2 regions of the Pseudomonas cavernae genome follow, and region 2 is predicted to be linked to the other one. Evidence: riboswitches for the same ligand, from Rfam matches in the RefSeq annotation. Region 2 holds a riboswitch; the other holds the start of a gene.

What was found. A riboswitch is a leader RNA that binds a small molecule or an ion and turns the genes downstream of it on or off. The one in region 2 is predicted to bind cobalamin.
Region 1: linked by a shared signal. The riboswitch ahead of D3880_RS03110 (TonB-dependent receptor domain-containing protein) and the one ahead of btuB (TonB-dependent vitamin B12 receptor) in region 2 are both predicted to bind cobalamin.

Annotation. Positions count from the first base shown of each region.
Region 1 is NZ_CP032419.1:659,185-664,208, reverse strand. It holds gene dxs (1-deoxy-D-xylulose-5-phosphate synthase) at 1-1,754, shown strand, start outside; cobalamin riboswitch at 1,982-2,184, shown strand; gene D3880_RS03110 (TonB-dependent receptor domain-containing protein) at 2,289-4,196, shown strand; gene D3880_RS03105 (cobalamin-binding protein) at 4,623-5,024, opposite strand, start outside.
Region 2 is NZ_CP032419.1:3,439,945-3,444,968, forward strand. It holds gene D3880_RS15630 (hypothetical protein) at 1-486, opposite strand, end outside; gene btuB (TonB-dependent vitamin B12 receptor) at 621-2,498, opposite strand; cobalamin riboswitch at 2,616-2,839, opposite strand; tRNA gene D3880_RS15640 (tRNA-Ala) at 2,946-3,021, opposite strand; gene D3880_RS15645 (O-methyltransferase) at 3,070-3,732, opposite strand; gene D3880_RS15650 (C40 family peptidase) at 3,748-4,263, opposite strand; gene D3880_RS15655 (C40 family peptidase) at 4,348-4,950, opposite strand.

The sequences.
Region 1 (5,024 bases), 2.2 Mb from region 2:
TCGGCCAGACCGGCGGGCACTTCGGTGCCGGCCTCGGCGTGGTCGAGCTGACCATCGCCCTGCACTACGTGTTCGACACCCCCGACGACCGCCTGGTCTGGGACGTCGGCCATCAGGCCTATCCGCACAAGATCCTCACCGGGCGCCGGCAGCAGATGCTGAGCCTGCGCCAGAAGGACGGCATCGCCGCCTTCCCGCGCCGCTCCGAGAGCGCGTACGACACCTTCGGCGTCGGCCACTCCAGCACCAGCATCAGCGCCGCCCTGGGCATGGCCATCGCCGCCAAGCTGCAAGGCAGCAAGCGCAAGAGCGTGGCGGTGATCGGCGACGGCGCGCTGACCGCCGGCATGGCCTTCGAGGCGCTCAATCACGCCTCCGACGTGCAGGCCAACATGCTCGTGATACTCAACGACAACGACATGTCGATCTCCAAGAACGTCGGCGGGCTGTCCACCTACCTGGCCAAGATCCTCTCCAGCCGCACCTATGCGAGCATGCGCGAGGGCAGCAAGAAGGTGCTGTCGCGCCTGCCCGGCGCCTGGGAAATCGCGCGCAAGACCGAGGAACACGCCAAGGGCATGCTGGTCCCCGGCACCCTGTTCGAGGAACTGGGCTGGAACTACATCGGCCCGATCGACGGCCACGACCTGCCGACCCTGCTCGCCACCCTGCGCAACATGCGCGACCTCGAGGGCCCGCAGTTCCTCCACGTGATCACCAAGAAGGGCAAGGGTTTCGCCCCGGCCGAGGCCGACCCGATCGGCTACCACGCGATCACCAAGCTCGAACCGATCAACGCCCCGGTGGCGCCGCTCTCTAGCCCAAAGCAGGCCTCCGGACCGAAATACTCCGCCGTGTTCGGCCAGTGGCTGTGCGACATGGCCGCCAGCGATGAACGCCTGCTCGGCATCACCCCGGCGATGAAGGAAGGCTCCGATCTGGTGGCCTTCAGCGAACGCTTCCCGGCGCGCTACTTCGACGTCGCCATCGCCGAGCAGCACGCGGTGACCCTCGCCGCCGGCATGGCCTGCGAAGGCGCCAAGCCGGTGGTGGCGATCTACTCGACCTTCCTCCAGCGCGGCTACGACCAGCTGATCCACGACGTCGCAGTGCAGAACCTCGACGTGCTGTTCGCCATCGACCGCGCCGGCCTGGTCGGCGAAGACGGCCCGACCCACGCCGGCAGCTTCGACCTCACCTACCTGCGCTGCGTCCCCGGCATGCTGGTGATGACCCCCAGCGACGAGAACGAACTGCGCCGCATGCTCACCACCGGCTACCTGTTCGACGGCCCGGCGGCGGTGCGCTACCCGCGCGGCAGTGGCCCCAACGCGCCGATCGACGAGGCCCTGGTGCCGCTGGAGATCGGCAAGGGCGTGGTCCGCCGCCAGGGGCAGAAAGTCGCGCTCTTGGTATTCGGCGTGCAACTGGCCGAGGCGCTCAAGGTCGGCGCGGCGCTGGATGCGACCGTGGTCGACATGCGCTTCGTCAAACCGCTGGACGAGGCGCTGGTGCGCGAACTGGCAGCCAGCCACGAGCTGCTGGTGACCATCGAGGAAAACAGCGTGATGGGCGGTGCCGGCAGCGCGGTCGGCGAATTCCTCGCCCGCGAGAACCTGCACCAGCCGCTGCTGCAACTGGGCCTACCGGACTACTACGTCGAGCACGCCAAACCGGCGCAGATGCTCGCCGAATGCGGCCTGGATGCCGCCGGCATCGAGCGCAGCGTGCGCGCGCGGCTGGAGAAGTTGTAGACGCGGCAAACCGTAGGATGGGTTAGGCGTCTGGCGCAGAATCGTCGCCCGCCTCTCGGCCGCTGGCGCCGTAACCCATCAGCGGAGTCTGACCATGCCGCGGTTTCGATGGGTGTCGCTACGCTCAACCCATCCTACGAGCGACAAATGACGCCCGCCCCCTGTATGGCGAGCGGATAAAAGCAGGCCCAGCTTGTACTCTTACCCCGCCGCGCTTAAGGTGCGCGGCGTTTTTGCTGTACCGAGGTCGCCCAGTCATGGGCGTTAAACGGGAAGCAGGTGAAACGCCTGCGCTGCCCCCGCAACGGTAAACCGACCGCCATCCCGAGGATGGCACGCTGTCTCGATAGACCACTGGACCTCCGCGTCCGGGAAGGTGAGACCCGCGTGAGTCGGCAGCCCGGAGACCGGCCTCGGTGCGTTGTGACAGGTGTTGCGGAGGGCATCACCGTCAAGCGCTGGCCGCTTTAATCCCCGCCGAGCGCTTGTTCCTGCCCTCCTCAAAAGCTTGCTGACCACTTTTGAGGATTACCGATGAAACTTTCCCCGCTGGCCCTGGCCATCGCCCTCCTGCCGTTGACTACCCAGGCTGAAGAAGCGCCCGGCGACAACCCCGATGCACTGAAAACCCCGGCCCTGGTGATCACCTCCGGGCGCGAAGTCGAACCGCGCGCCCAGGCCACCGCCGCCACCACAGTGTTCACCCGCAAGGACATCGAGCGCCTGCAGGCGCGCAGCGTGCCGGAACTGCTGGCGCGCGTACCGGGGGTGTCGATCGCCCAGAACGGCGGCCGCGGCGGCCTGACCAGCGTGTTCCTGCGCGGCGCCAACGCCAACCAGACCCTGGTGCTGGTCGACGGCGTGCGCCTCAACGCCGCCGCCAGCGGCCTGGCGCGCCTGGAGTTCCTCGGCCCCGATCAGATCGAGCGGGTCGAAGTGCTGCGTGGCTCGCGCTCCAGCCTGTATGGCGCCGACGCCATCGGTGGGGTCATCCAGATCTTCACCCGCCGCGGCGAAGCCGGGTTGCAGCCGCGTCTGCGCCTGGGCGCCGGCAGCCAGCAGACGTTCGAGCGCAGCCTGGGCCTCTCCGGCGGCGACCACCAGACCCGTTTCGACCTCGGTGCCAGCCTCGACGAGAGCGAAGGCTTCGACCGCACCAGTGACAACCGCGGGCGCGACGCCGACCACGACGGCCTGCGCCGCAAGGCCGTCAACCTGAGCCTGGAACATCGCTTCAGCGACAGCCTCAAGGCCGGCCTCAACGTCATCGATCAGCGCGGCGAAACCGAATACGACGACGCCTTCAGCTTCGACCCGGGCAACCCCAGCGAGCGCTTCAGCCTCAGCAGCGTCGCCAGCCATCTCGACGCCCAGTTCAGCGAGCTGTGGACCAGCCGCCTGGAACTCGGCCACGTCGAGGACAAGAGCGACAACCACGATGACTTCAACGTCTTCAACAACTTCCAGTTCAACACCTACCGCGACTCGCTGGGCTGGCTGAACACCCTGCAGCTGACCGATAGTCAGCAACTGCTGCTCGGCGCCGACTGGTACGAGGACCGCCTGAACAGCGACAGCGAATTCAGTCAGACCGAGCGCTGGAACCAGGCGGCCTACGTCCAGCACCGCTACCAGGGCAACGGTTTCGCCACCGAGCTGGGTCTGCGTCACGACGACAACGAGCAGTTCGGCAGCGAGAACACCTGGAACGCCGCGCTCAGTTTCGACCTGGGCCAGAGCAGCGAGCTGATCTTCAGCTACGCCGAAGGCTTCCACGCGCCGACCTTCAACGACCTGTACTTCCCGGCCGATCAGTTCTTCAGCGGCAACCCCAACCTCGACCCGGAACGCTCGAAGAGCTACGAGGTGCAGCTGCGCGGCGAGCAGCTGGACACCCACTGGAGCCTGGCCGCCTACCGCACCGACGTGGACGACCTGATCGCCGTGGTCAGCGACCCCGTGACCTTCTTCAGCCAGCCGCAGAACATCAACCGCGCGCGCCTGCAGGGCCTGGAGCTGGAGCTGAGCCGCGAGGTGCTGGGCTGGCAGGCCGCGCTGGCGGCCGGGATCCTCGACCCACGCGACCGCGACAGCGGCCATACCCTGCCGCGCCGGGCCAAGCGCACCCTCAGCCTGGACCTGGATCGCCAGTTCGGTGCCTTCGGTGTCGGCCTGGGCTGGCAGGCGGTGTCCAGCCGCTTCGACGATGCCGCCAACCGTACCGAGATCGGCGGCTACGGCGTGCTCGGCCTGCGCGGCAGCTGGAAGATGAACGACGAGCTGGAATGGCAGGCCAAGGTCGACAACCTGCTGGACAAGGAGTACGCGCTGGTCGATTACAGCCGGCCGAACGACCCGTTCTTCACCAGCGCCAGCACCCATGGCTATCGCCAGGAGGGGCGCAACGCCCTGCTCTCGCTGACCTGGACTCCGGCCCTGTAAACCCTCCCGCGAAAACGCCAAGGCCCCGCACTGCGGGGCCTTGGTTTATTGGCCGCAGCCCGGATGCAATCCGGGACGGTGCTGAGCCGGTTCTCCCGGATTGCATCCGGGCTACGCAGTGTCGGGCTTGTAGGCTGGATGTCGCTCTTCACATCCACCGACGCACAGGTGGAAAACGCTTCGCGGTTTTCCACCCTACGGACTGACCTGGACCCCGGCCCTGTAAGTGCCTCGCAACCGTAGGATGGGTTAGGCGCCTGGCACAAGCTTATCGGCCGGCACTCGAGCCGTTGCGCCGTAACCCATCATGGGCACATGGCGGAGTCTAGGCTTGATGAGTATCGCTGCGCTCAACGCCATCCTACCGGCTGCACGGGTTTGACGCTGTGCTTCTCCCGCCGGGAGAGGCCCGGGGTGAGGACGCTTCTACGACTTGGCTTTCGCCAGCACCCGGCACAGCTTCTCCGTCGCCGCCAGCATCTGGAAACTCGGTCGTTCCAGGCCCTTGTCCGGCACTTCCCAGACTTGTTTGAGGCGCACCGCGCTGAGTTGCGGCCAGGCTTGCCAGATGCCCAGTTCGGCGCGGGTGCCGCCGAGGATCACCTGCGGATCGCGCGCCAGCACCGCCTCGATGCCGACCTGCGGCGCCGGCTGGCGGAGGTCGGCGAACACGTTGCGCGCGCCGCAGACCTGCAGGGCGTCACTGATGATCTGCGCGCCGCCGACGGTGTACAGCGGCTTGTGCCAGACCTGATAGAACACCGGCAGCGGCGGCTCGCGCCGGTAGCGCTGGCGCAGCTCGGCCAGGCCTTGGCGGAAGCGCGCGGC
Region 2 (5,024 bases):
CAGGTTGGCGAGGAAGCGTGGGTAGTACCAGCCGATGCGCGGCAGGAAGGCGGCCAGGGTCGGCTCCGGATAACGCCCGGAGAGGAAGTAGAAGCCGCCGCTGGACAGCAGATGGCAGACCAAGGCGCTGACCAGCACGGTCAACGCCAGCACGGCCAGGCTGCGCAGTTCGTCGCGGTGCCAGCCGGCGTACAGGCGGCCGCCGCCCCACAGCGCGGCGTAGGCCGGCACGAGAATCCAATAGGCCGGCGAGGTGCACCAGTCGTCCACCGTGCCCAGCGCCACCATGCTGAAATCCAGCGCCGTGGCTTCGAGAAACAGCGCCGGGAACACCCAGCGCGGCTTGAGCAGCACGCCGGCGAGGAAGAACACCGCCCAGGACGCACTGGGCAGGTTGACCGTGGCGAAGTGCTGGCCGCGGGTCACGGCCAGCAGCAGCGCCAGGACGAGGCCGATCGCCAGTTGGCTGCGAGGTGATAAGTGCATTCTTCCGTTTTCCTTGTTGAAATCCATTTGCAGGCGACAGGCCGTTTAAAAAGGCGATGGGCCTGTTAAGGGTTGAACAACGTAGGGTGGGTTAGCCGCGTAGCGGCGTAACCCACCGCTTTTTCAACGACCGGTCACAGCGCCTGGTAACGCACGGTGAAATACACCGCCTGGCCCGGCTGGTTGAAACCGTCCGCGGTTTCATAGTCCGCATCCAGCAGGTTGGCGACGCGGGTCTGCAGACGCCATTGCGGGTTGATGCGATATTCGCCGCGCAGGTCGAGGGTGGCGAATCCGGCCAGTTCGTTCTGGTTTTCCAGATCGTCGAAAGTGGAGTTCTGCGCGCTCAGGCTGGCGCCGACGCTGAGGGCGCCGAAGGCGCGATCGACATCGAGGTTGAAGGTCTGGCCCGGACGCCGGTTGAGGTCCTTGCCGTAGAAGGCGATGCCGGTACGGCTGGAGCGCTTGGAGCGGTTTTCCGCGTCCATCAGGCTATAGTTGGCATTCCACGCCCAGCCGAGCAGCTCGCTGCCGAGCACCAATTCGATACCGCGAATCCGCGCCTCGTCCACGCCCTCGGCCTGGCTCCTGCCGTTGACCGTGATGGTGGCGATCAGGTTGTCGATCTTGGTCCGGTAAGCGTTCGCCGCCCAATGGCCCCAGGCGTGCTTGCCGGCCAGGCCGACTTCAACGCTGTGGGACTTCTCGGCGTCCAGATCGGGGTTGCCGAAACCCGGGTAGTACAGCTGGTTGAAGCTCGGTGCCTTGAACGCGGTGCCGTAGCTGGAGGTGAAGCGCAGCTCGTCGCTCAGCGCATAGCCCCAGCCGATATTGCCGGTGTCGTGCTCGCCGAACTGCTCATCGTCGTCGTGGCGCAGACTCAGCTGCCAGTCCTGGCGGCCGACCTGGCCGAGATACTGGACGAAGGCGCCCTTGTCGTCGCGCGAATCGACTGCATAGGCGGTGCTGCCGTTGACCTCGTCGCGCTGGTAGTCGGCGCCGAGGGTCAAGGTGTGGCCGGCGGCGAGGCTCAGGTCGTTCTGCCAGGACAGCGAGTCGCGGCGGCTGTCGAAGCGCGAGTAGAAGGCGCCGTCCTGGAAGGCGTCGGACTTGTCTTCGCTGCGCCCGGCTTGCAGGGTCACCCGCCAGGGCTCCAGCGCAGCGAAGCGCGCGCGGCCGCCGACCACCTTGGTCACGCCGTCGGCATTGGCGCCGAAGCCGGCTCTGCGCCTGCTGTTCACTGAGTCGTAATCGTTGTGCGACTTGGCCTGCAGGACGTTGCCATCCAGTTCCAGGCCGTTGGCGAAGCGGTAACCGGCATTCGCCGAGCCGGACAGGTTGCGGTAGCCGTCGCTGTCGTCCTCATAGCCGCTGACGCCGGCCGGTTTGACGTTGATGCCGTCGGTATCCAGGCCGCTGACACCGAGGCTGTACCAGCCCTGGCCATGGCCGCCGCTGACCCCGGCGCTGCCTTGATAGCTGTCGTGGGTGCCGTAACCGGCGGAGAAGAACGGCTTGGCGCCCTCGCCGCCACCCTTGCGGGTGAAGATCTGAATCACCCCGCCGATGGCCTCCGAGCCGTACAGGCTGGAGCGCGGGCCGCGCACCACCTCGATACGCTCGATCAGCTCCACCGGCAGATCCTGCAGAGCGGTGCCGCCGCTGGTCACCGAACCGGCCTTGATCCCGTCGATCAGTACCAGCACGTGGTTGGAGTTGGTGCCGCGCATGAACAGCGAGGTGGACTTGCCCGGGCCGCCGTTGTTGGCCAGCGACACGCCCGGCACCTTGCGCAGCAACTCCGGCACCGACTGCGCCTGGCTGCGCTCGATCTGCTCGCGATCGATCACCGTGACGGCGGCGAGGCTGTGTTGCTCAGCTTGCTCGGTGCGGGTGGCGGTCACCACCTGCTGGTCGAGTTCGAGGGTTTGCTCGGCCGCCAGGGCCGACAGGGAAAGGGAGGAAACCCCGCACAACAGCAGCGCTGTCGGCATCAGGGTGGACTTGCTCATTCTGGTTGTGTGCTCCGTCGCGCTCACCCGCGCGACTCAGGCCGGGAAAGGCATACGGAGAACACAGACGCACGGACGCGCAACGGCAGCCCACACGCCAGACAGCGCCCTCCGCGATGCCGTGGACTGCGACAGGCCGGTCTCCGGGCTCACGAGCGAATCCAGTCGGACTCCCAACCGCGCCTTCCCATGCCTGCGCACAGTGGCCTGATTGCGGTTGTTGACTCGTCTACCGTTGCGGGGGCAGCGCCGGAATTGTGCCGCGATCATCGCGAAACGCACCGGCTTCCCTGTTTCACCCTCTGGCCGATGGCCGGGGTACCTGAAGCAAGGCGCGCAGGGTAGTGGCAGGCGGCGCGGGCGTCAACGCGCGGCGTGGGGCTGGATGAGGGAAATTCATGACGCCGTGACGAAAAAGGCCAGCACCGGGTGGCGCTGGCCTTGGATTGGTGGACCGAAGGAGGATCGAACTCCCGACCTCCGCATTGCGAACGCGGCGCTCTCCCAGCTGAGCTATCGGCCCGAGGCAAGGCAAAAATTAGCGCGTCTTTTAGGGCTTAGGCAAGCCCGGTCAGCGCTTGCGGCAGAGGGTCAGGCCGTCGCCGAGCGGCAACAAGGACAGGTCGACCCGCTGATCCTGCTTGAGCCACCGATTCAGTGCCTGGATCGCCCGGGTGTCGGCGCTGTCGGGGCTGGTTTCCAGTACCCGTCCGCTCCACAGGGTGTTGTCGAACAGGATCAGGCCGCCACGCCGGGCCAGCACCAGGGAGTGCTCCAGGTACGCCGGGTAGTTGGCCTTGTCGGCGTCGATGAAGATCAGGTCGAAGCTCTCGCTCTGCCCGCCCCGCTCCAGCGCGCCGAGGGTTTCCAGGGCCGGCGCCAGGCGTAGGTCGATGCGTGTGCTGACCCCGGCCTCCTGCCAATAGCGCTGGGCGATGGCGTTGTAGTCGCCGGGCAGGTCGCAGCAGATCAGCCGGCCATCCGCGCCCATGGCCTCGGCCATGCACAGCGCGCTGTAACCGGTGAAGGTGCCGACTTCCAGCAACTTACGGGCGCCGGTCAGCTTGACCAGCAAGGCCATGAACTGCCCCTGCTCCGGGGCGATCTGCCAGCGCGCCATGGGCATCGCCTGGGTTTCTTCGCGCAGGCGAGCCAATAGCGGGGTTTCGCGCAGGGAGACATCGAGCAGGTAGCGGTAGAGCGCATCGTCGAGGCTCAGGGTCCGGGCGGTCATACGCGCACCTCGCGATCAGGGATGACGGGCCAGGCTGGGCGGCGCCAGCACGCGCTTGGCATCCACATAGCTGTTCTGCCAGTAAGCGCTGGCCAGGCTGTCCAGGCGCACCGTGCCACCACTCGAGGGTGCATGGACGAAGCGCCCCTCGCCGACATAGATGCCGGCATGGCTGACCTGGCCACCGCCATTGGTGGCGAAGAACAGCAGGTCGCCGCTCTGCAGCGCGTCGCGGCGTACGCTTGGGGCCCGCATGGCGATCAGCTCGCGGGTCGAACGCGGTAGCAGGATGCCGGCCGCATCGCGGTAGACATAACCGATCAGGCCGCTGCAGTCGAAACCGCCGTCCGGGGTATTGCCGCCATAGCGGTACGGCGTGCCGACCAGGCCGAGGGCGCGAAACAGCACATCGTCGGCGCTGGCATTGCTGGCTGGAGGGGTAAAAATCGGTGATTTTGACGGCGGGCTGCTGGCACAGGCGCTCAGCAGCGCAAAGAGGACAAGCAGGATGAGGCGGGCCTTGGCGGTCATGAGCGGGCGGTCCTGAGCCTGGATGCGCCCTACTCTGCCGGGAGGAATGCACGCACGCAAGCCTGGGGCTTGCATGCGCTGGATTTAACGATGATTGCCCGTGTGGCCGTTGGAGGCCAGGGCCAGCGCGCGCTTGGCTTCGATGAAGGTGCGGCTCCAGTACTTGTCGTCCAGGCTGTCGATCCGTACCCCGCCGCTGCGGCTGCTGGAGGAGTGGATGAACTGGTCATCGCCGAGGTAGATGCCGGCATGGCTGACACGCCCGCGGCCGCGGGTGCTGAAAAACAGCAGGTCGCCCGGCTTCAGCTCGGAGCGCGCCACCAGCGGCGCATCGAGGTCGATCATTTCCCGGGTCGAGCGCGGCAGTTGCAGGCCGGCCTCTTTCTTGAACAGGTAGCCGATGAAGCCGCTGCAATCGAAGCCGGAAGCCACCGAGGTGCCGCCATAGCGGTAGCGGGTACCGATCAGCGACAAGCCATGGGCCAGGATGCTGTCGGCGAAGGTCGGCAATTCGTAGGGTTTGGCCTGGCTGAAGTCCGGCAGCGGCTCGAGCGCCGGCTCTTGCTCGAGGGCAACCTGCGCGGCGAAGGGAGAATCGGATTCTTGTGTGGTTGGCGAGTGACCGGCACAAGCCCCCAGAAACAATGCAAGTGCAAAAGGCACGAGGGGTGCGAAGCGCTTTAGCATGGGCACGACCGTGTCGAGAATTCTTATGAAGGCGCGAATATGCCTTCTGGGAATTTCATTTGCAAATTTTATCG